Frankia alni ACN14a: one gene and its partner. The protein of the gene in region 1 interacts with the protein of each later gene in a pairwise test. Links are inferred from orthologs where the notes say so. Each region holds a gene or a part of one and is shown on either strand. Other genes may lie near its edges. The genes, in order: FRAAL_RS27920 and ndk.

Evidence for each region.
Region 2: the proteins of FRAAL_RS27920 (region 1) and ndk interact in binary tests that used the Escherichia coli proteins (3 or more experiments, as listed by UniProt). The link is inferred for Frankia alni ACN14a from one-to-one orthologs.

Annotation. Positions count from the first base shown.
Region 1 is NC_008278.1:6,944,664-6,954,136, reverse strand. The notes cover bases 2,112-4,909. They hold FRAAL_RS27920 (5-formyltetrahydrofolate cyclo-ligase), read right to left. Parts: upstream 4,006-4,909; coding sequence 3,217-4,005; downstream 2,112-3,216. Other genes in these bases: galU (UTP--glucose-1-phosphate uridylyltransferase GalU), read left to right, coding at 4,387-4,909; FRAAL_RS35375 (hypothetical protein), read left to right, coding at 2,787-3,017. Outside these bases: FRAAL_RS27940 (alpha/beta fold hydrolase), read left to right, coding at 89-850; FRAAL_RS33855 (hypothetical protein), read right to left, coding at 1,010-1,153; FRAAL_RS27935 (hypothetical protein), read right to left, coding at 1,418-1,717; FRAAL_RS27930 (hypothetical protein), read left to right, coding at 1,796-2,026; more of galU, read left to right, coding at 4,910-5,319; molybdotransferase-like divisome protein Glp, read left to right, coding at 5,597-6,943; cyclic pyranopterin monophosphate synthase MoaC, read left to right, coding at 6,940-7,533; FRAAL_RS27900 (MogA/MoaB family molybdenum cofactor biosynthesis protein), read left to right, coding at 7,581-8,096; FRAAL_RS27895 (GNAT family N-acetyltransferase), read left to right, coding at 8,103-8,738; FRAAL_RS33360 (hypothetical protein), read left to right, coding at 9,182-9,322; FRAAL_RS27890 (SepX/GlpR family protein), read left to right, coding at 9,319-9,473. UniProt on the Escherichia coli protein: Involved in the removal of 5-formyltetrahydrofolate.
Region 2 is NC_008278.1:2,075,240-2,084,785, reverse strand. What follows is about bases 6,671-9,541. They hold ndk (nucleoside-diphosphate kinase), read right to left. Parts: upstream 8,378-9,541; coding sequence 7,964-8,377; downstream 6,671-7,963. Other genes in these bases: FRAAL_RS08285 (folylpolyglutamate synthase/dihydrofolate synthase family protein), read right to left, coding at 8,482-9,541; FRAAL_RS08295 (rod shape-determining protein), read right to left, coding at 6,671-7,340. Outside these bases: FRAAL_RS08320 (TIGR03960 family B12-binding radical SAM protein), read right to left, coding at 1-497; rod shape-determining protein RodA, read right to left, coding at 685-1,920; mrdA (penicillin-binding protein 2), read right to left, coding at 2,072-4,489; rod shape-determining protein MreD, read right to left, coding at 4,486-5,028; rod shape-determining protein MreC, read right to left, coding at 5,035-6,030; more of FRAAL_RS08295, read right to left, coding at 6,309-6,670; more of FRAAL_RS08285, read right to left, coding at 9,542-9,546. UniProt on the Escherichia coli protein: Major role in the synthesis of nucleoside triphosphates other than ATP. The ATP gamma phosphate is transferred to the NDP beta phosphate via a ping-pong mechanism, using a phosphorylated active-site intermediate.

The DNA of each region.
Region 1 (9,473 bases):
GCCGTCCGTGGACGGTTCGGTCAACGGACGGGACGGAGGCTGACGCGGTGATGGACGACGGGACGATGCGTGGAACGGGGAGGCCGTGATGTCGGAGACGAGGGCGGCCGGGACGCCCGGCACGGCAGGAGGGACCGGGGTGGTGCCACCCGTCGTGCTCGTGCACGGCACGGCGACGACAGGGGCGGTGTGGCGGCACGTGCGTCGAGAACTCGGCGACCGGCCGGTGCAGGCCCCGGACCGGCCGTCCACCGGGAGTCTGGCCGCGGAACTGGTGGCGCTGCGGCCGCTGCTCGACGGCGCCGTCTACGGCGGGGTGAGCGGCGGCGCGACGCTGGGGCTGGCGATCCTCGCCGCCGGCGTGCCCCTGGCGGGTGCCGTGCTGCACGAGCCGGCCGTGGGGTCGCTGCTGCCCGGGCTGCTCGCGCCGATGGCCGCCGCGTTCGCCCAGGGCGGCGTGGTCCCCTTCGCCCGCGCGCTGTACGGGCCCGCGTGGAGCTCCGCCGACGCACCGGCCGACCCGGACGCCGTCGCTCGGGACCTGGCGATGTTCCTGGACTTCGAGCCGCCGCCGCTGCCGGCGCGGATCTGCCCGACGATCATCACGGTGGGGGCGGACTCGCCGCCCGTGCGCCATCGTGCCGCCCTGCTCCTGCGGGAGAAGCTGGGGCTGACGGTCCGGGTCGTGCCCGGTTGCGGACACGCAGCCCACCTGGAGGCGCCGGCCGCCTTCGCCCGCCTGCTCGAGAGCGTCCACCGTGGCCCCGAGGCCGGCTCGGCGCCTGCTTCCCGCGGGCAGTCCAGCTCCGACCACGGATTGCGCGTGCCGGGGGCGCGGTCAACGCGGTAAACCGTGCCTCGGCACCCGCAATTCGCCTGATCTGGCGCGGGTGCCGTGGTACGGCGGTCGGGCTTACCTACCGGTAGAGGTATTGTGCCGGGAAAGCCGGCCCGACGCGGCGCTTTCCTCCTCGTGGCCCGCGCCGGTGACCAGCGGTGTCGCCTGCGGTCAGCGCTCGACGTGGTGCGGCGGCAGATCGGCGAGGAGCCGCTCGATGTCCGGGTCGTCTTCCTCGGACAATGACTCGTCGCCCCATCCGATCTCCCGTTCGTCGTCGAACGCGTCGTCGTCGCGCGGCTCAGTGGCGCCCATGATCTTCCCCTCGTGTGGCGCGGCCTGTTGGTTGCCGCGGTCCCGGACCGGCGATCGCGGTCGGGGCCGCAGGTCGGTGCTGAATCGATTGCCGACGGGACGCCGACTGCGTCCCGCTGACGGGTTAGCCGCGAGCCGTTGTTCGGCCCGATGCCCGGGCCGCTCACGCGCCCGGGCCGGCTGCGGCAATGCCGCCGGCCGGGGGCGCGGGGCCCGGATCCGGACGGGATGGTGGCCACCCGGATCCGGGCCGCGCGCCGACGGTCAATCTACGCCGCTGGAACCACCGCGGGCGGGTGGCGGCGTGGCCAGGGCGTGCCCGATCACCTCGATGACGAGCCGCAGGGTAGCCCGGCTGCCCGCCAGGAAGGCGTCCGTCTCCCGTTGGGACCACGCGGAAGCGACGATCCCGGGCTCCGGCGTCCGGACATCCAGGACCGCCCGGATCGACGCCCGGTAGCGGCTCACCGTGATCGGCGGATCCCCGATCGGATCGGTGTCGTAGTCCTCGTCGCGGTCTAACAGCGCCCCGACCTCATCGGCGCGGCGTGGCGTGGGGGGCATCAGTTTCCTCCTCCGTAAATTTGCTACGCAGCAAAATAGACCCTAGCGAGGTTCTTGGGGAAGAGCAAAGTGGTTACGATGTTCCGCGTGGACGACGGTGAGCAGTTGGTCGGCATCGGGGACATCGCGTTCCAACTCAAGATCACTCGCCAGGCGGTGGACTACTGGACGCGCAAGGACTCCCGGTTTCCGGCACCCTTGCAGGTCATCAACGCGCCGACGGGTAGTGGTGCCAAAGGCACCCGAGTTTGGCGCAAGCGAGAGGTAGACGCCTGGATCGTGGAGCACTATCGACGCCGCAAACAGTAGGCGGTGTGTCTGGTACGGCGGCGCGGGCGCGTGACCCGATCCGGAGTCGGTCCGGATCGGCGGCCGTCGCCGTCGTCGGCTTCGGCGGTACCTGCCGTCCGGAGGCGAACGGAAATGCCTGGCAGCCGTGCTGAATCGCACTAACAGCGCATTTCGGGGAGCTGTACGAAACGGAACGTCCGCTCCCGTCCCGGTTCATCGGTGTGCGGTGCTCCGATCTGAGCGGAGCGCCGGTCGCCGGTCACCACTGGGGGAAGGCGAGCCGGACAGGCATGGGACGCCCGTCCACGTGGCACTCGTCGGGCCTGCCCGACCGCGCGACCGCGACCGTCGACTCCCGTGATCCCGGCTTCGTCGGACCCGGCCTCCTCCGGCCCCGGCTCCGGCATCGGTCACGTCGCCGTGGGTCCCGTCATCCGGTCTCGTCGGCATCGGCATCGGTCAGGGCGACGCGGAGCCCCGGCCTCGTCTCGTTCGGGTCGCCGGGGGCGGTGCGGTGCATCGGGTACCGCTCCGGTGCCGGCAAGCGTGCGGGACGTACCGCAGTGCGCCACCCGGCAGTGGGCTGACGCCGAGGGCCGGTCGTGCGGGACCGGTCGCGCGAAGGCGGGTGCTCGGCCCGGCGGGGTGCTTGGCCCGGCGGGGCGCGTGGTCCAGCGGGGCGCCGAGTCCAGCGGGGCGCCGGGTCGTTGCCGCCCGGGGCATACCGAAGGCGCCCGGGGCGACGAGCGCCCGGACGCCTTCGGTGGACGGTGCAGGTGTGTCGGTCGGTCAGGCCGCCGCGGTGCTGGAGGCCGTGCTCGACGTCGAGGGCGCCGACGAGGACGAGCTGCTGCTCGCCGCGGTGGCGGCCGAGGACGACTCGGAGCTGGACGACGAGTCGCTTCCGCCGGCGGAGCTGGTGGCGTTGGTGCTCGCGGCGTCCGCGGTGTCCTTCGGGCGGTGCTGCGTGGAACCGCCGGCGGAGCTCGACCGGCTGTCGTTCTTGTAGAAGCCGCTGCCCTTGAACACCACGCCCACCGAACCGAACACTTTACGAAGTCGTCCGGCGCAGGTCGGGCACTCCGTCAGTGACGCATCGCTGAAGCTCTGCACGACTTCAAGGTCACGTCCGCAGTCGGTGCAGCGGTACTGGTAGGTAGGCACGTACTCCTCCCGGAGCTGGCACTCAGAAGTGGCGACTGCCAACTTTAGCTCGTGGACGGCCTCGGATGTTCCCGGGTGCCGTCGGTCGGTTCGCACCGTAGCGTACGACTTGGCGTGACGATGATCTTCACGCTGCGATCGTGCTCCTCCGTGGGGACGAGATCGAGCAGCTCCTGGTCGTAGAGCACGGCGATCACGGGCACGTCGGGCGCGACCCGGCGCAGCGCGCGGTCGTAGGAGCCGCCGCCCCGACCGAGTCGCCGTCCCGCCCGATCGACGGCGAGCGCCGGGATGATCACGGCGTCGGCCGCGGAAAGGTCTCCCGAGGGTGCCGCCGCGGGTGGCTCCCGGGTGCCCAGGGCGCCCGGGATCAGGGTGCCGGCGTACTCGCGGAAGTCGAGGTCGAGATCGGCGCGCACCACCGGCAGCAGCACCCGGGTGCCGCGGGCGAGCAGCCGGGCCAGCAGGTCGGCGAGATCGGGCTCGCCGGGCAGCCCCACATAGGCCGCGACGCACCGGGCGTCGGTGATCTCGGGGATCTGCAGGATCCGTGTCGCCAGCACCGCCGTGTCCGCCGACGACCAGGGCTCGTGGCGCAGGGCCAGGGAGGCTCGCCGCTGGGCGAGCAGCCGGGCGCGCAGCCGTTGCTTGGCGGAGCCGCCCGCCGCGGCGTCACCGTCCGATCCGAGCACCGCGCCGGCCACCGGCAGGCCGGGGTGCAGGGCCGGCGGCCGGGTCGGCGGCAGGGAGGGTGGCAGGGCGGGCGGCCGGGTCGGCGGCTCGGTGGCGGGCGTCTCCCGCGGGTGATCGGGTGGTGGGTGTTTTCCCTGCACGTGCTCAGCCTCCCGCAGGTCGGCGCCGCAGGGGCGGTTGCCGGGGTCCTCGGCCTCGGATGATGTCGTGGGATGCGCGGCGGAGCAGGCCACCGGCCCGCGCGGCCACGACGGGTCACACCGGCGGCCGCGGTCGCGGGGGCGCCGGCGGGGCTCCACGGCCCACGGACGGGGCGCGCGAGCCGCAGCGGGCGGGTCGTCCGGATCGTGGGAGCCGTGGGCGGCGGGTGGGCGGGGTGGGTGCTTGGCGCGCGGGGCCGGCGGTGTCGTGGCCGGGCCGGTGGCGCCCGGCACCCGGACGGACACCGCCCGACCTGTGCATCGTCCGTGGAAGGCGCCCGCCGCGGTGCCCGTGCACTTCGACCCGGCTAAGGTTTCCCCATGCCAGTGACGAAGGCGGTTATTCCGGCCGCGGGTCTGGGCACTCGCTTCCTGCCGGCCACCAAGGCGGTGCCCAAGGAGATGCTGCCGGTCGTCGACAGGCCGGCTATCGAATACGTCGTCGAGGAGGCCTCCCGGGTCGGCCTGCGCGACGTCCTCCTTGTCACCAGTCGTACCAAGAAGGCGATCGAGGACCATTTTGATCGAGAGGCGGACATCGAGGCCGCGCTCGAACGCAAGGGCGACGAGACCCGCCTTCGCCGAGTCCGCGCGTCGGCGGAGCTGGCCGAGGTGCACTCGGTCCGCCAGCCCTCGCCGCGGGGGCTCGGTCACGCCATCCTGTGCGCGGCCGCGCACGTGGGCGACGAGCCCTTCGCCGTCCTGCTCGGTGACGATCTCATCGACGAGCGCGACCCGCTGCTGGCGGAGATGCTCGCGGTGCAGGCCCGCTTCGGCGGCAGCGTCATCGCGCTGATGGAGGTCCCGCGGGAGCAGGTCTCGATGTACGGCGTCGCCACCGTGGAGTCCGTCCCCACCGGGCCGGACGACCGGTACGGGATCGTGCGCATCCTGGACCTGGTGGAGAAGCCGCCGGTCGCGGAGGCGCCGAGCAACCTGGCGATCATCGGCCGCTACGTCCTGGCCCCGGAGATCTTCGAGGTGCTGCGGCGCACCGAGCCCGGGCGAGGCGGGGAGATCCAGATCACCGACGCGCTGCGGACGCTGGCGCTGAACGCGGTGGCCGGGGGCACGGACGCCCAGCCGGTGCACGGCGTGGTGTTCACGGGCCGGCGCTACGACACCGGGGACCGGATCGACTACCTCAAGGCGGTCATCCGGCTCGCCTGCGAGCGGGCGGATCTGGGCCCCGACCTCTATCCGTGGCTCGAGGAGTACGTCGCCGCCGGCGGACCCAAGGGAAATTTGTCCTAATTCACGGGCCTTTCTCCGACCTTCCTCCCTCTGATTGACCTTGTTGCATTCGTCTAACCTTGACGCTTCCGGCGTGGGCAGGAACGCTCCCGGGATCGGCCCGGGCGCGATCGGCGCGCAGGTCGGGCGTGGATCGGTGGACGTCGACGGGTGCGTGGCACCCGCCCGCCCGCCGATGCAGTGAAGGTGTCCGGGCTCCGATGGCCGTAGCCCGGACGATGCCGGCCGGGCACGCCGGGCCGGCATCACAGGGCAACAGGAACGGGGACGGGCGCCGATGACGACGGTGGATGAACACCTGGAGCGGATTCTCGCGGAGGTGGCGCCGACCCGCCCCCGGCGCGCCGGGCTGGAACAGGCCCACGGCTGCGTGCTCGCCGCCGACGTCCGGGCGACGGTGGCCCTGCCCAGCTTCGACAACTCGGCCATGGACGGCTACGCCGTGCGGGCTGCCGACGTCGCCGCGGCCACCGCCGACGCCCCCACCACGCTGCCTGTCGTCGGCGACATCCCGGCCGGGCCCGGCACGCCGGCGCCGCTGGATCCCGGCACGGCGGTGCGGATCATGACCGGCGCTCCGCTGCCCCGCGGAGCGGACGCGGTGGTCCAACTCGAGTGGACCGACGGCGGGCGCGCATCGGTCGCGGTCCGCCGACCCGCCGCCCGCGGGCTGCACATCCGCCGTGCCGGCGAGGATGTCACCCCCGGCGCGCTGGTGCTGCCGGCGGGGACGGTCATCGGCTCGGCCCAGATCGGTCTGCTCGCCGCCGTCAACGTGGCGCGCCCGCCGGTGCACCCGCGGCCCCGGGTGGCGGTGCTGTCCACGGGCACCGAGCTCGTCGAGGTCGGCTCGCGGCTCGGCGCGGGGCAGATCGTCGACTCCAACAGTCACGGCATCGCCGCCGCCGCCCGCGAGGCCGGCGCAATCGTCCGCCGGCTGACCGGCGTGCCCGACGAGCCCGACGCCTTCGCCAAGGCCCTGCACGGCGTGCTGGGCGAGGTCGACGCGGTGGTGACCACCGGCGGGGTCAGCGTCGGCGCCTACGACGTCGTCAAGGAGGTCCTCACCGGGACCGGCAGCGTGCGGTTCGATCAGGTGGCGATGCAGCCGGGCAAACCGCAGGGCTTCGGCCTGGTCGACGGGGTGCCGATCTTCACGTTGCCCGGCAACCCGGTCAGCGCGCTGGTCTCCTTCGAGCTGTTCGTGCGCCCGGCCCTGCGCCGGATGCGCGGGCTGGCGGCCACGGGTCTGCCGCGGATCGTCGTGACGGTCGGCACGGCGCTGCGTTCCCAGCCCGGCCGGCGCACGTTCGTGCGGGTCGTCCTCGACCATCTCGACGTCGACGGCCGGCCCGGCCCGGACACCGTCGCCCGCCCGGCCGGCGGCCAGGGCTCCCACCAGCTCACCTCCCTGGCCGGCGCGCAGGCGTTGCTGGTCATCGCCGAGGACATGACGGAGGTGCCGGCCGGCGCCCGGCTGCCGGCACTGTTGCTTGGCGGGGACGCAGGCGCCATCCTCTCCGGCATGGGCTGGGCGGAGACCGACAGGTCGGACACGGGCACGGGCGCAGGCGCAGGCGTGGGCGTGGGGCCGTCGGAACCGTCGGGGCCGAACGCCCGATGACCGCGGCCCGGCTCACCCACGTCGACGAGCACGGCGCGGCCCGAATGGTCGACGTCACGGCCAAGGACGTCACCGCCCGCACGGCGAGCGCCACCGGCCTGCTGCGGGTCACCCCGGAGGTGGTCGGGCTGCTGCGCGGCACCGGGGTGCCCAAGGGGGACGCGCTCGGGACCGCCCGGATCGCCGGGATCATGGGCGCGAAGCGCACGCCGGACCTCGTCCCGCTGTGCCATCCCATCGCGATCTCCGGGGTCACCGTCGACCTCACCGTCCGCGACGACGGGGTGGAGATCACCGCCACCGTGCGGACGGCCGACCGGACCGGCGTCGAGATGGAGGCGCTGACCGCCGTCACCGTGGCCGGACTGACCCTGCACGACATGGTCAAGGCGGTCGATCCCGGCGCGGAACTGACCGGTGTGCGGGTGCTGGCCAAGACGGGCGGGCGCCACGGCGACTGGCGCGCCGGGCCCTCCCGGGAGGTCGTGCCGACCACGCCGACGGGACCGGCGGAGGCGGCGGAGGCGGCGGGACCGGCGGAGGCGGCGGGGACTGCGGAGGCGGCGGGACCGGCGGGGGCGGTCCGGTGAGTGGCTCGTCGAGCCCTCCGCCGGGAGCGCGAGCTCGGGTCGTCACCGTGTCCGACCGGGCGTACGGGGGCGTCTACCCGGACCGCTCTGGGCCGCTGCTCGTCACCGGGCTGGCCGCGCTCGGCTTCGCGGTCGGCCCGGCGCAGGTCGTCCCCGACGAGCGGGAGCGGATCACGGCCGCCCTGCGGGCCGCCGTCGCCGACGGGATCGACCTGGTCGTCACCACCGGCGGGACCGGTCTCGGGCCGCGGGACGTCACCCCCGAGGCGACCGGGGACGTGATCGAACGGCCGATCCCCGGACTCGCCGAGGCGCTGCGGGCCGCCGGCCGTGACGCCGTCCCCGCGGCGGTGCTCTCCCGCGGGCTTGCCGGGACCGCGGCGGCGACGCTGGTGGTGAACCTGCCGGGTTCGACGGGCGGCGTCCGCGACGGGCTGGGCGTGCTTGCCGGGGTGGTCGGACACGCCGTGGCCCAGCTCCGCGGCGCCGGCGACCACACGGCGGCTGACCAGACGGCCGCTGACCACACGGGGGCGCCCGGCGTCGCCGAGACGGCGGAGTAGGGCGCCATGGTGCGGGCTCCGGGCTGGCCGGCGGTGCTGTCCGAGGGATCGGTCACGGTGCGGCCGCTGCGGCTGCGTGACGCCTCCGCGTGGGTCGAGGTGCGGCTGCGCAACGCCGACTGGCTGGCGCCGTGGGAGGCGACCCCGCCCGGTCTCGTCATGGTCCGCGAGACCTGGGCGCAGCGCCAGACCATCTCGGTGTACCGGCAGATGCTGCACCGGCTGCGTCAGCAGGCGCGGATCGGCATGGCGTTGCCGTTCGGGGTCGTTTTCCACGGGCGGCTCGTCGGCCAGGTGACGGTGTCGACGATTGTCCGCGGCGCCTTCAACAGCGCGCAGGTCGGCTACTGGGTGGACAGCGGCTTCGCCGGGCGGGGCATCACCCCGACGGCCCTCGCGCTCGTCGTCGACCACTGTTTCGGCCCGGTCGGCCTGCACCGCGTCGAGGCCAATGTGCGGCCCGAGAACTCCGCCAGCCAGCGGGTGCTGGCCAAGCTCGGTTTCCGCGAGGAGGGCCTGCACCGGCGCTATCTCTCCATCGACGGGCACTACCGCGACCACCTCGGATTCGCGCTGACGACCGAGGACGTTCCCGAGGGGCTCGTGCGCCGCTGGCGGGAGAGCCGCTACAGCCGGCCCTGACCGCTCGCGGTCGGCCCCGCGCGGACGCGCCGGCGTCGGCGAGCGTGAGCCGCCGCCAGCTGCCCCGATCCGCGGTGGCCCGGAGCGGGATCGGGGGCCCGCTTCCGGGTTATGCCGTGGGTGGGGTGACGAGTTCCACTCCGCTCGGTGGCGGGTGTCGGTAAGCGGACGCCCGCCCCTCGTCGTCACGGCGCGTTGTTCCGACACTCACGCCCGAGCTCATTCGCAGCGACCTGCTGGAGGCGGGTGCTATCTGCGAGTGCCTGCGTATGCCAAGCCGAGCCCACACGGGGGGCTCGGGGTCGGTTAGACGACGGTGGGACGACCCTCGCCCATCCGATTGCGGATGCGACACGCGGGGTTCGGGTCGGTGACCACGTGGATTTCGCTCACTAGCGTCAACAGCGAAATCGCTATCCGCTGGTGTCGAGAAGAGGCCCCGCATGGTCAGCACCTCCGCGCTCGCCGCGCTCGCCGCGCCCGGCGCGGACGGTGCGTGCTCGGCCTCCCGCGCGGGAATCGTGCCGGTTCCGGCGCCGCGGCATCGCGGGATCCACTCCGGCCGGACGGCGGTGCTCCGGTGAGCGCGCTGATCTGGGCGGCGATTGTCGCGGTGTGGGGATTTGTCCTGATCCCCATGTGGCTGCGCCGCCACGACACGGCCTCGGAGCAGCGTTCCACCGAGCGGTTCACGGTGGCGATGCGGGTGCTCTCCCGCCGTCCACCTGACCACGA
Region 2 (9,546 bases), 4.9 Mb from region 1 along the record:
ACGGCGTCGACGAACCCGGCGATGGGCTCGGGGTTGAACGCGGCGTGCCCGCCGGCGACGACCAGCGGGTCGGACTCGCCACGGCGCTCGGCGTACAGCGGGATCCCGGCGAGGTCGAGCGCGGTGAGCATGTTGGTGTAGCCGAGCTCGGTGGAGAAGCTGACGCCGAGCACGTCGAAGTCGCCGACCGGCCGGTGGCCGTCCACGGTGAACTGCGGCAGGCCGTGCTCGCGCAGCAGCGCCTCCAGGTCGGGCCACACCGAGTAGGTCCGCTCGGCGAGCACGTCCGGCTGCTCGTTGAGGATCTCGTAGAGGATCTGCAGCCCCTGGTTGGGCAGGCCGACCTCGTAGGCGTCCGGATACATCAGGGCCCAGCGCACCGCGGCGGCGTCCCAGGGTTTGACGATGGAGTTCCCCTCGCCACCGACGTATTGCACGGGCCTTCGCACCCGCGGGAGCAGCGGCTCCAGGCGAGCGAACAGCGACTGTCCGGACATGCAGGCGAGCCTACGGCACGGGCGCACCCCACCAGGCGTCCGAGCGATCAGCCGAAGCTCGGGACACTCCCGACCATCCACGCCCACCGCCCGCCCGACCCGTCCCTCCAGGTGAGGCTCCCTGCTTGTCCGGAGGCTTCCGCGCCCGATTCATCCCTCTGGACAAGCAGGGGAGGCCGGGCGGCGGCTACAGGGCGTAGGGGTCGGAGCGCGAGCGTAGGCGGACGTTCTGAAGCAGTCCGACGGCGATCATGTTGGCGAACATCGACGAGCCGCCGTAGGACAGAAACGGCAGCGGCAAGCCGGTGACCGGCATGATCCCCAGGCACATGCCGACGTTGACGAACGACTGGAAGGTGAACCAACAGACCACGCCGGTCGCGATCAGCGCGCCGAAGGAGTCCTGGGAGGCGAAACCGATCGACAGCGCCCGCCACAGCACCACGCCGAGCAGCACGATGATCCCGCCCGCGCCGAGATAGCCCAGCTCCTCGCCGGCCACACTGAACACGAAGTCGGTCTGCTGCTCGGGGACGAACTGCCCCTGGGTCTGCTGGCCGTGCAGCAGGCCGCGGCCGGTCACGCCGCCGTTGGCAATCGCGATCATGGCCTGGGCGACGTTGTAGCCGGTGCCGGAGGAGGCCTTGTTCTCGGAGACGAACGAGGTGAGCCGGGCCTCCTGGTACGGCTGGAGCAGATGGAACTGCAGGATCGCGCTGCCGAACAGCACCCCGCAGAGGATCAGCCCCAGCACCCACCGCCGCGGCGCCCCGCTGACCGCCAGCATGCCGAGGGTGGTGAAGACCAGCACCATGACCGTGCCGAAGTCCGGCTGAAGCATGATCAGCGCAATCGGGACCACGGTCAGTCCGAGCACGAGCAGGACGTCGCCGTGGCCGGGGGCGCTGCGCCGGATCCCGGTCTGGCGGTCCTCGTGCTGCTCCCCCAGGAGCATCGCCGCGCCGACGACCAGCGCCACCTTGGCGAACTCCGACGGCTGCAGCTGGAAGCCGGCCGGCAGCACGATCCACGAGTGCGCGCCATTGATCGTCGATCCGAACAGCAGCACCGCCACGAGCCCGACGAGCGAGCCGAGGTAGACGAACGGCGCGTACGCGCGCAGCACCCGGTAGTCGACGACGGTCGCGATGGCACCGAGCACCAGCCCGATGGCGAGGTTCAGCAGATGGCGCTTGAGGAACGTCTGCGGATCAGCGCCGGCCTCGCCGAGGCGCTGGCGGGTCGCCGACCACACCAGCAACGCGCCCACGACGGACAGGCCGATGACGCAGAGCTGCAACGTCCAGTCGAGCCGCCGCAGCGGCGAGTGGCGCCCGGAGGCGCGGTCCCGCAGCTGCCCGATCCGCCCTCGGACGGGTACCGGGGACGAACGCAGCGCGGTCGGTCCCGCCTCCTGGTTCACCACGCCTCCTCCCACACGTCGCCTTCATCGCCCGGCCGGCACGGGGCCGGCCGGACATCACCGGACCGGGGACGTCGTGCTCCTGAACATCGGCCCGGCCGTCCGTGCGCGCCCGGGACCACGCCGACACCGGGTGGTCCGGCGGGGCGGGTCACGGGCGCGGGGTGCCCGCGGGCGGGGCCCGGCTCGGCGCCGACGACAGGACGCCGACGGCGGCGGGCGGCCCCGCGATCCCGGCCGGCCGGTGCCAGCCGGCCGGGCCGGTCCCACCGGTCGCCACTGCGGGGCCGGTGCGGGCGGCGTCGACGGCCGTCGACAGCGCGGGCAGCACCGCAAGCGGACCACCGACCGGCGCTCCGGCGACCGGCCCCCGTCCCGGCGCCGACACCGGCTGCGCCACGACGGTCCCGACCGGCGGCGCCGCCTGCGACGCCGCCTGCGACGCCGGCACGGATCCCGCCGGGGACGGGATGATCGACGGGAACGCCGCCGCGGCGGACGTCGCCGCGATCGTCCCGTCCCGGTTGATCTTCGGCAGGGCGCCCGGGGGCTGGCCGCCCGGCATCGCCGCCGCCTGCCCGACGCCGTAGATGGCCTGGTAGATCCGTTTGGCGACCGGGGCGGCGTACTCGGCGCCGGTGCCGGAATCCGGGATCGTCACCACGACGGCGAAGCGTGGGTCGTTCGCCGGGGCGAAGGAGGCGAACCAGGAGGTGTCGCCCTTGCCCTCGACCTCGGCGGTGCCCGTCTTGGCGGCGATCGGGACGATGGTGCTCGGCCAGTCCGCGAAGACGCCGGTCGCCGTGCCGCCGCCCTCGGTGGTGACGCCGGCCAGGCCGCCGCGGATGTAGGCGAGGATCTCCGGGGAGACCGGCAGCGTCCCGGCCCTGCGCGGCGGGAAGGTCTGCACCACCCGGCCGTCCGGGGCGACCGCAGCCTTGGCCAGTGTGGGCTTCCACAGGGTGCCGCCGTTGGCGATCGCGGCGTAGGCCGTGGCGAGCTGCAGCGGGCTCAGCGACAGGTACTGCCCCTGGCCGATCGCGAACTGGGTGGCCGCGCCGGCGTTGTAGAGGTAGCCGTCCACGCACGCCTCGGCCGCGTACTTGCGGAACCGCTCCGCCTTGACCGGGTCGTGCTCCTCCGGGTAGCCGTTCTTCGCCCGCCGGCAGTAGGAGTCCTTCAGCTCCTCCCAGATCGCCTTCGCGCCGGCGCGGTCGACCACGGACCCCTTGGCCTCCCCGGGCAGGTCCAGGCCGGTGGCCTTGCCGAAGCCCATGGCCTGGGCCATCCGGACGAAGTACTCCTTCGGCGGCGCGTAGGGCCCACGGCCATTGCGCAGGCCGCCGTCGGCGAGCCACGAATCGTAGGCGAACTGGTCGAAGATGACGTCACAGGAGATGACGAGCGCCTGGTGCAGGGTGATCGGCCCGGCCGACTCGCCGTCGAAGTTGTGGAAGACCTGGTCGCCGATCTGCAGCGCCGGGGCACAGTCGAAGCGCTGGTCGCCCCTGGCGCCCAGGTTCTGCATCGCGACGGCGGTGGAGACGGCCTTGAACGTCGAGCCGGCCGCCCCCGAGCCCTGGTAGGCCCGCGAGAGCAGGGGGATGCCGTTGGCCGGGTCCGACAGGGCCCGGTAGTCCTGCTCGGAAACGCCGCCGACGAACACCGACGGGTTGTACGACGGCAGGCTGGCCATCGCGACGACGCCGCCGGTGCGCACGTCGAGCACGACCGCCGAGGCGGTCCGGTTGCCGCCGCCGAGCTGGTTGATGGTGTCCTGCAGTGCCTGCTCGGTCGCCTGCTGGACGCCGAGGTCGAGGTTGAGCACGAGGTGGTCGCCGCTGATCGGCGCCGTGGTCGACGCGGTGCCGGCCACCCGGCCGAAGCGGTCCACCTCCAGGCGCTCCACCCCGTCGGTGCCGCGCAGCTCGTCGTCGTAGGTGCTCTCCAGACCGGCGACGCCGATCAGGCTGTTGAGGTGGTAGCCCTTCTCGTCGCCCTGCTTGTCGAGCTGGTCCTGGGTGACCGGGGCGAGGTACCCCAGCTCGTGCGCGGCCAGCGAGCCGTGCGGGTACTCGCGCACGGCCTGCAGATCCGCCGACACGCCGGGGAAGCGGTCAGGATGCTCGATGACGGCGAGCGCCTGCTGGGGGCTGACGTCCTTGGCGACCGGAACCGGTTGGTAGGGCGAGCCGTTCCAGCACGGCGGCTTCACCTGGGCGGTGCAGAACCTGATCCGCCTGGTCAGCTCGTCGGCCGGGGTGTTGATCACCCCGGCGAGCCGGGCGAGGACCGCCTTGCCGTGGTCGGCCTGCCGGTCCGTCGCGGACCGGTTCACCGAGATGACCAGCGAGGTGCGGTTGCGGACCAGGGGCTGGCCACGGTCGTCGAGGATCATCCCGCGGGTCGCGGGGGTCACCACCTCGCGCACCCGGTTCGTCTCGGCGACCTGGCGGTAGTGGTCCCCGTCGAGAACCTGCAGCACCCACAGCCGCGCACCCAGGGTCGCCAGCAGCGACAGGACCAGCACCCGCAGCAGCAGGACGCGGATGCGCATCCGATCGTTCATCGGCCGCCCCGCCGGGAGCGGCCGGACAACCGCCGGGAGCCCGCGGCCAGCAACGGGAACAGGAACGGGGTCAGCAGCACCGCGTAGACGCCGGCGGCCAGCGCGCGGACGACCGCCTCGCCGCCGGTCAGCGCCGCCTCACCAAAGATCGAGGTCGTCGCCGCGTAGCCCAGGGTGCCCGCCACGCAGGCTCCGGCGATCACCGCGAGGGGCACCGCCACCGACCGCTCCGCCGCATCCATCACCAGGCCGACAGCGTAACCGACCAGACACATAACGAGAGCAGACTGGCCGAGAACGTGACTTGACGCCAGATCGGCCAACACCCCGACCACAAACCCGCTGACCGCTCCGACCAGCGGACCCTCCAGCAGCGAGATCGCGGCCAGCAGGATGAGCACGAGGTCCAGCCGGCCGCCGGGCAGGCCCAACCGGGCGACGATCGAGACCTGCACGACGAGCGCGACCGACAGCAGCGCGACTGCGGCGACGAAGGTGCGGGCGCGCAGGGTGTCCGCGGAGCCGGCGATGTCCCACATGCCCAGTCAGCCCGCCCCGCCCTGGCCGGGCTGGATCGTCCCGGAGGTGGTCGAGCCGGGCCCGGTCGTGCCGGAGGTCGTCGTGCCGGAGGTCGTCGTGCCGGGACTGGCCGGGCCGGACGCGGGCGGCTGCGCGGCCGGCGGGGTCGGCACCGGCTGCGGCGCCAGCAGACGGTCACCCGGGTCCGTCGCCGGCCGGCCGACGACCACGCCGACGAGGTCGAGCGTCCCGACCGACACGTACGGCCTGACCTCCGCCGTCCGGGACAGGCCGCCGACGTCGGTGACCTTGGTGACGACGCCGATGGGCACGCCGGCGACGTAGTCCATGCTGCCGAAGGTCACCAGCCGGTCGCCCTTCTGCACCCGATAGGAGGCGTCGTACAGGGTGAAGGTCAGCGTGCTCGGCCCCTGGCCGCCGGCCACGGCGCCGAGCAGCTGAGTGCGTTCCAGGCGGGCGCCGACCCGGCTGCCCGGGTCGCAGGCGAGGCGGACCACGGCGGTGTGGGCCGTGGCCGAGGAGACGGTGCCGACGAGCCCGTCGGCGTTGAGGACGGTCTTGTCGACGTCGACGCCGTCGTCCCGGCCGGCGTTGATGGTGACGGTCCAGTCCGTGCCCGTCACGTCGCCGACCGCGATGACCTTGGCCGGCACGATCGAGTACCGGCCCTTGTCCGCGATCAGCCGCAGGTCGCCGAGCTGCTTGGACATCCGGCCGATCTCGGCGTTGTCGGCGAGCTGGCGGCGCAGCCCGGCGTTCTCCTGGGCCAGCCGGTCGGCACGGTCGTGGTAACGGTTCGGATGGCCCAGCGACGAGGCGGTCCGGCCGATCGGCCGGGTCACCGCGGTCACGCCGTCCTCGACGCCGCCGAGGACGGAGTGCACGACCCCGCGGGCTCCGCTGGCGGAGCGGCCGGTCTTGTAGTCGAGGGTGATCAGGGTGAAGGCGGCGATGAGCAAGGCGACGATCACCAGGCGGGATCGCCTCGTGTCACGCCCCACAGCAGCCTCCGAACAAGCTCTCAGGCCCCGCGCCGCCGCACGGCAGGCGCCGGGCGGCACGGGGCACCTGCCCGCTCACCGCGGGGCGGGCACGGCACCGGCCGGGTGGCGACGGGCCGGCGGCGCCGGCCGGAGCCGGCCGCCGCGCGCGGTCCGTCGCTGAGGTCGGACGATCCACATCGCCGCGACGTTCCCGGATCTGACACGAAACTCCCCACCGGTGGGGACGTCCTGGACAGCGCCCGCAGGGACGCGCCGGGGGGTGCGACCGCGGCCCGTTACCGCCGCGGCTCCGAGATCAGTACCTGCTGGAGCGCCTCGAACTCCTCGACGCACTTGCCCGAGCCCATGGCCACCGAGTGCAGCGGGTTCTCGGCGATGTGAATGGGCATGCCGGTCTCGTGCCGCAACCGCTCGTCGAGCCCGCGCAGCAGGGCACCGCCGCCGGTCAGGACGATGCCGCGGTCCATGATGTCGCCGGACAGCTCCGGCGGGCAGCGGTCCAGCGTCACCTTCACCGCGTCGATCACGGCGTTGACCGGCTCCTCGATCGCCTTGCGGATCTCCTCCGCGGTCACCACGATCGTCTTGGGCAGGCCGGTGACGAGGTCGCGCCCGCGGATCTCGGCGCTGGGCTCGTCGGGCACCTTGTGCGCCGAGCCGATCGCCATCTTGATCTCCTCGGCGGTGCGCTCGCCGAGCATCAACGAGTACTCCTTCTTCACATAGGAGATGATCGCGACGTCCAGCTCGTCGCCGGCGGTGCGGATCGACTGGCTGGTGACGATGCCCCCCAGCGAGATCACGGCGACCTCGGTCGTCCCGCCGCCGATGTCGACGACCATGTTGCCGGTCGGCTCGTGCACCGGCAGGCCCGCGCCGATGGCGGCGGCCATCGGCTCCTCGATGATGTACACCTTGCGGGCGCCGGCCTGGTAGCCGGCGTCCTTTACGGCCCGCTGCTCCACCCCGGTGATCCCCGACGGCACGCAGACGACCAGCCGCGGCTTGGCGAAATGGCGCCGCCGGTGCACCTTCTGGATGAAGTACCGCAGCATCCGCTCGGTGGTCTCGAAGTCGGCGATGACGCCGTCCTTCAGGGGGCGCACGGCCACGACGTTCCCCGGGGTTCGGCCGATCATCCGCTTGGCGTCCGTACCGACCGCGAGGATGCCGGAGGTCGTGGTGTTGATGGCGACCACGCTCGGCTCGTTGAGCACGATCCCGCGGCCGCGCACGTACACCAGGGTGTTGGCGGTACCGAGATCGACGGCCATGTCACGACCGAGGAACGACAGCGAACTGGACATCGTCGGGTACCGACCTTCCCGGGGGGATGCGGTCCTGGCCGCCTCCGGCGCGGCCGACGGCACGGCCAGCCAGGGAGCCGGAGAAGCGCGTGGAACACGTACAGGGTTCGTAGATCGGGCAGGACGACCCGGAGCGCCCCACGCGGAAACGACCGCGGCAACCAACCGTCACAGCCGGTCACTGCGACCCACCGGACACGCTCCGGGCAAGTACTTGAAGGGTAGACCGCCGGGCAGCCCCCCGCCGCCCCGGCCGGTCACGGGACGGCTCGTGTCACCCTTGGGTCAGACCGACCCAACGACCATCAACGGGTGACAGCCCCCCTACGCAACGCGTCTCAACGAGGCCCCGACGGACGGACGAAGACGCGATGCAGGCACGAAACAGCCGGCTGCGATCAGCAGAGTGCGTCCACAGCTGCGCGGACGAGGACTCCCGGGGGCCACGCGGCGCCGGGGAACTCACCCGAATCCGGTGAGCGCACGGCGTCGTCCGGTCCGCCCGGGACCACGCCGCGACCACTCACCCATCCGTGCCAGCGGGGATGGGTGCCCGTCCGTCCGCACCCGCCGAACGGACGAGGACGGACGAGGACGGACGAGGACGGACGAGCCGGCGCAGGTCAGCTCAGGCCGGGGAAGAACAGGTCGATCTCGCGCTTGGCGGACTCCGGCGAGTCGGAGCCGTGCACGAGGTTCTGGCCGATTTCCAGCGCGTAGTCGCCGCGCAGCGAGCCGGGGGCGGCCTTCACCGGGTCGGTGGCGCCGATCAGCCCACGCGACGCCTCGACGGCCCGCGGACCCTCGGCGACCAGCGCGACCAGCGGGCCGGAGACGATGAAGTCGACCAGCTCGCCGAAGAAGGGCTTGCTGGCGTGTTCGCCGTAGTGCGTCTCGGCGACGGAGCGCTCCAGCGTACGCAGCTCCAGGGCCACCAGGGTGAGCCCCTTGCGCTCCAGCCGGCCGACCACCTCACCGACGAGGCCACGGCTGACGCCATCGGGCTTGACCAGGATGAGGGTGCGCTCGGCGGACACGGTACTCCTTCTCGATCATCGACTTCGTCGTCCTCGACGGGCCCGCGGGCCCGGTGTCAACTTACAGGGTGCCCGCGCCATCACCATGGCCGAACCGGGCCACCTCAGGACCGCAGCAACGCCCGCGCCCGACCCACAACGGGGGCCGAACCCGTCACCAGCACCCCGGCTCCGCCGAGGTCGGCGTCCTCCTCGGCGAGCCGCACCGCGTCGTCGACCGCGTCGTCGAGCCGGGGGGCGACCTCGACCCGGTCGGCGCCGAACACACCCGTCGCCACGGCCGCGAGATCGTCGACGCCCAGCGCCGCCGCCGTCGCCCCGCTCGTGACGACCACGTGGGCGAGGACCGGCTCGAGCGCGGCCAGGATCCGGGCGGCGAGCGCCTCGTCGCCGTCGACGGCGACCACGCCGACGAGCACGTCGAAGCCGAACGCCTCCTCGACCGCGCCCGCGAGGGCCGCCGCGCCGAGCGGGTCCTGGGCGACGTCGAGCACGATCGTCGGTGAGCGGCGCACGACCTCCAGCCGGCCCCGGACGTCGACCTGGGCGAGCCCCGCCCGGACGGCGTCGAGGTCGAGCGCGCTGCGGCCGCCGCCCAGGAACGCCTCGACCGCGGCGAGGGCGACCGCCGCGTCATGCGCCTGATGGGCGCCGTGCAGAGGCAGGAAGAGCTCGTCGTACGTGCCGCCGAGCCCCTTCAGCGTGATCACCTGCCCGCCGACGGCGATGCGGCGGCCGAGCACGCCGAACTCCATGCCCTCCCGGGCCACCGTCGCCCCGCTGCCGGCCGCCCGCCGCAGCAGCGCCTGCGCGGCCGGCAGGGCCTGCTGGGCGAGCACGACGAGGGTGTCCGCCCGGATGGCCGAGCCGACCCGCGCGGCGATCCGGGCGAGCTCCGCCTCGGCGGCGTCGGTGTCCCCGGCGAGCACGGCGGCGTCGACGGCGTCGGCCGCGCTGCCGAAGGCGTCGACGGCGTCGAGCGGGTTCACCCCGGCGACGCCGTCCGGGCCGGTGACCGCCACCGGGGTGATCGCGGCCACGGGCGCGTCGAGCAGGTCGGCCAGGTCGCCGAGCACCACCGAACCGTCCCAGCCCGACTCGACGACGGCCACGTCGACCGGGGCGTCCGCGAACGCGGCGAAGGCCACGGCGGCGAGCAGCTCGACGGC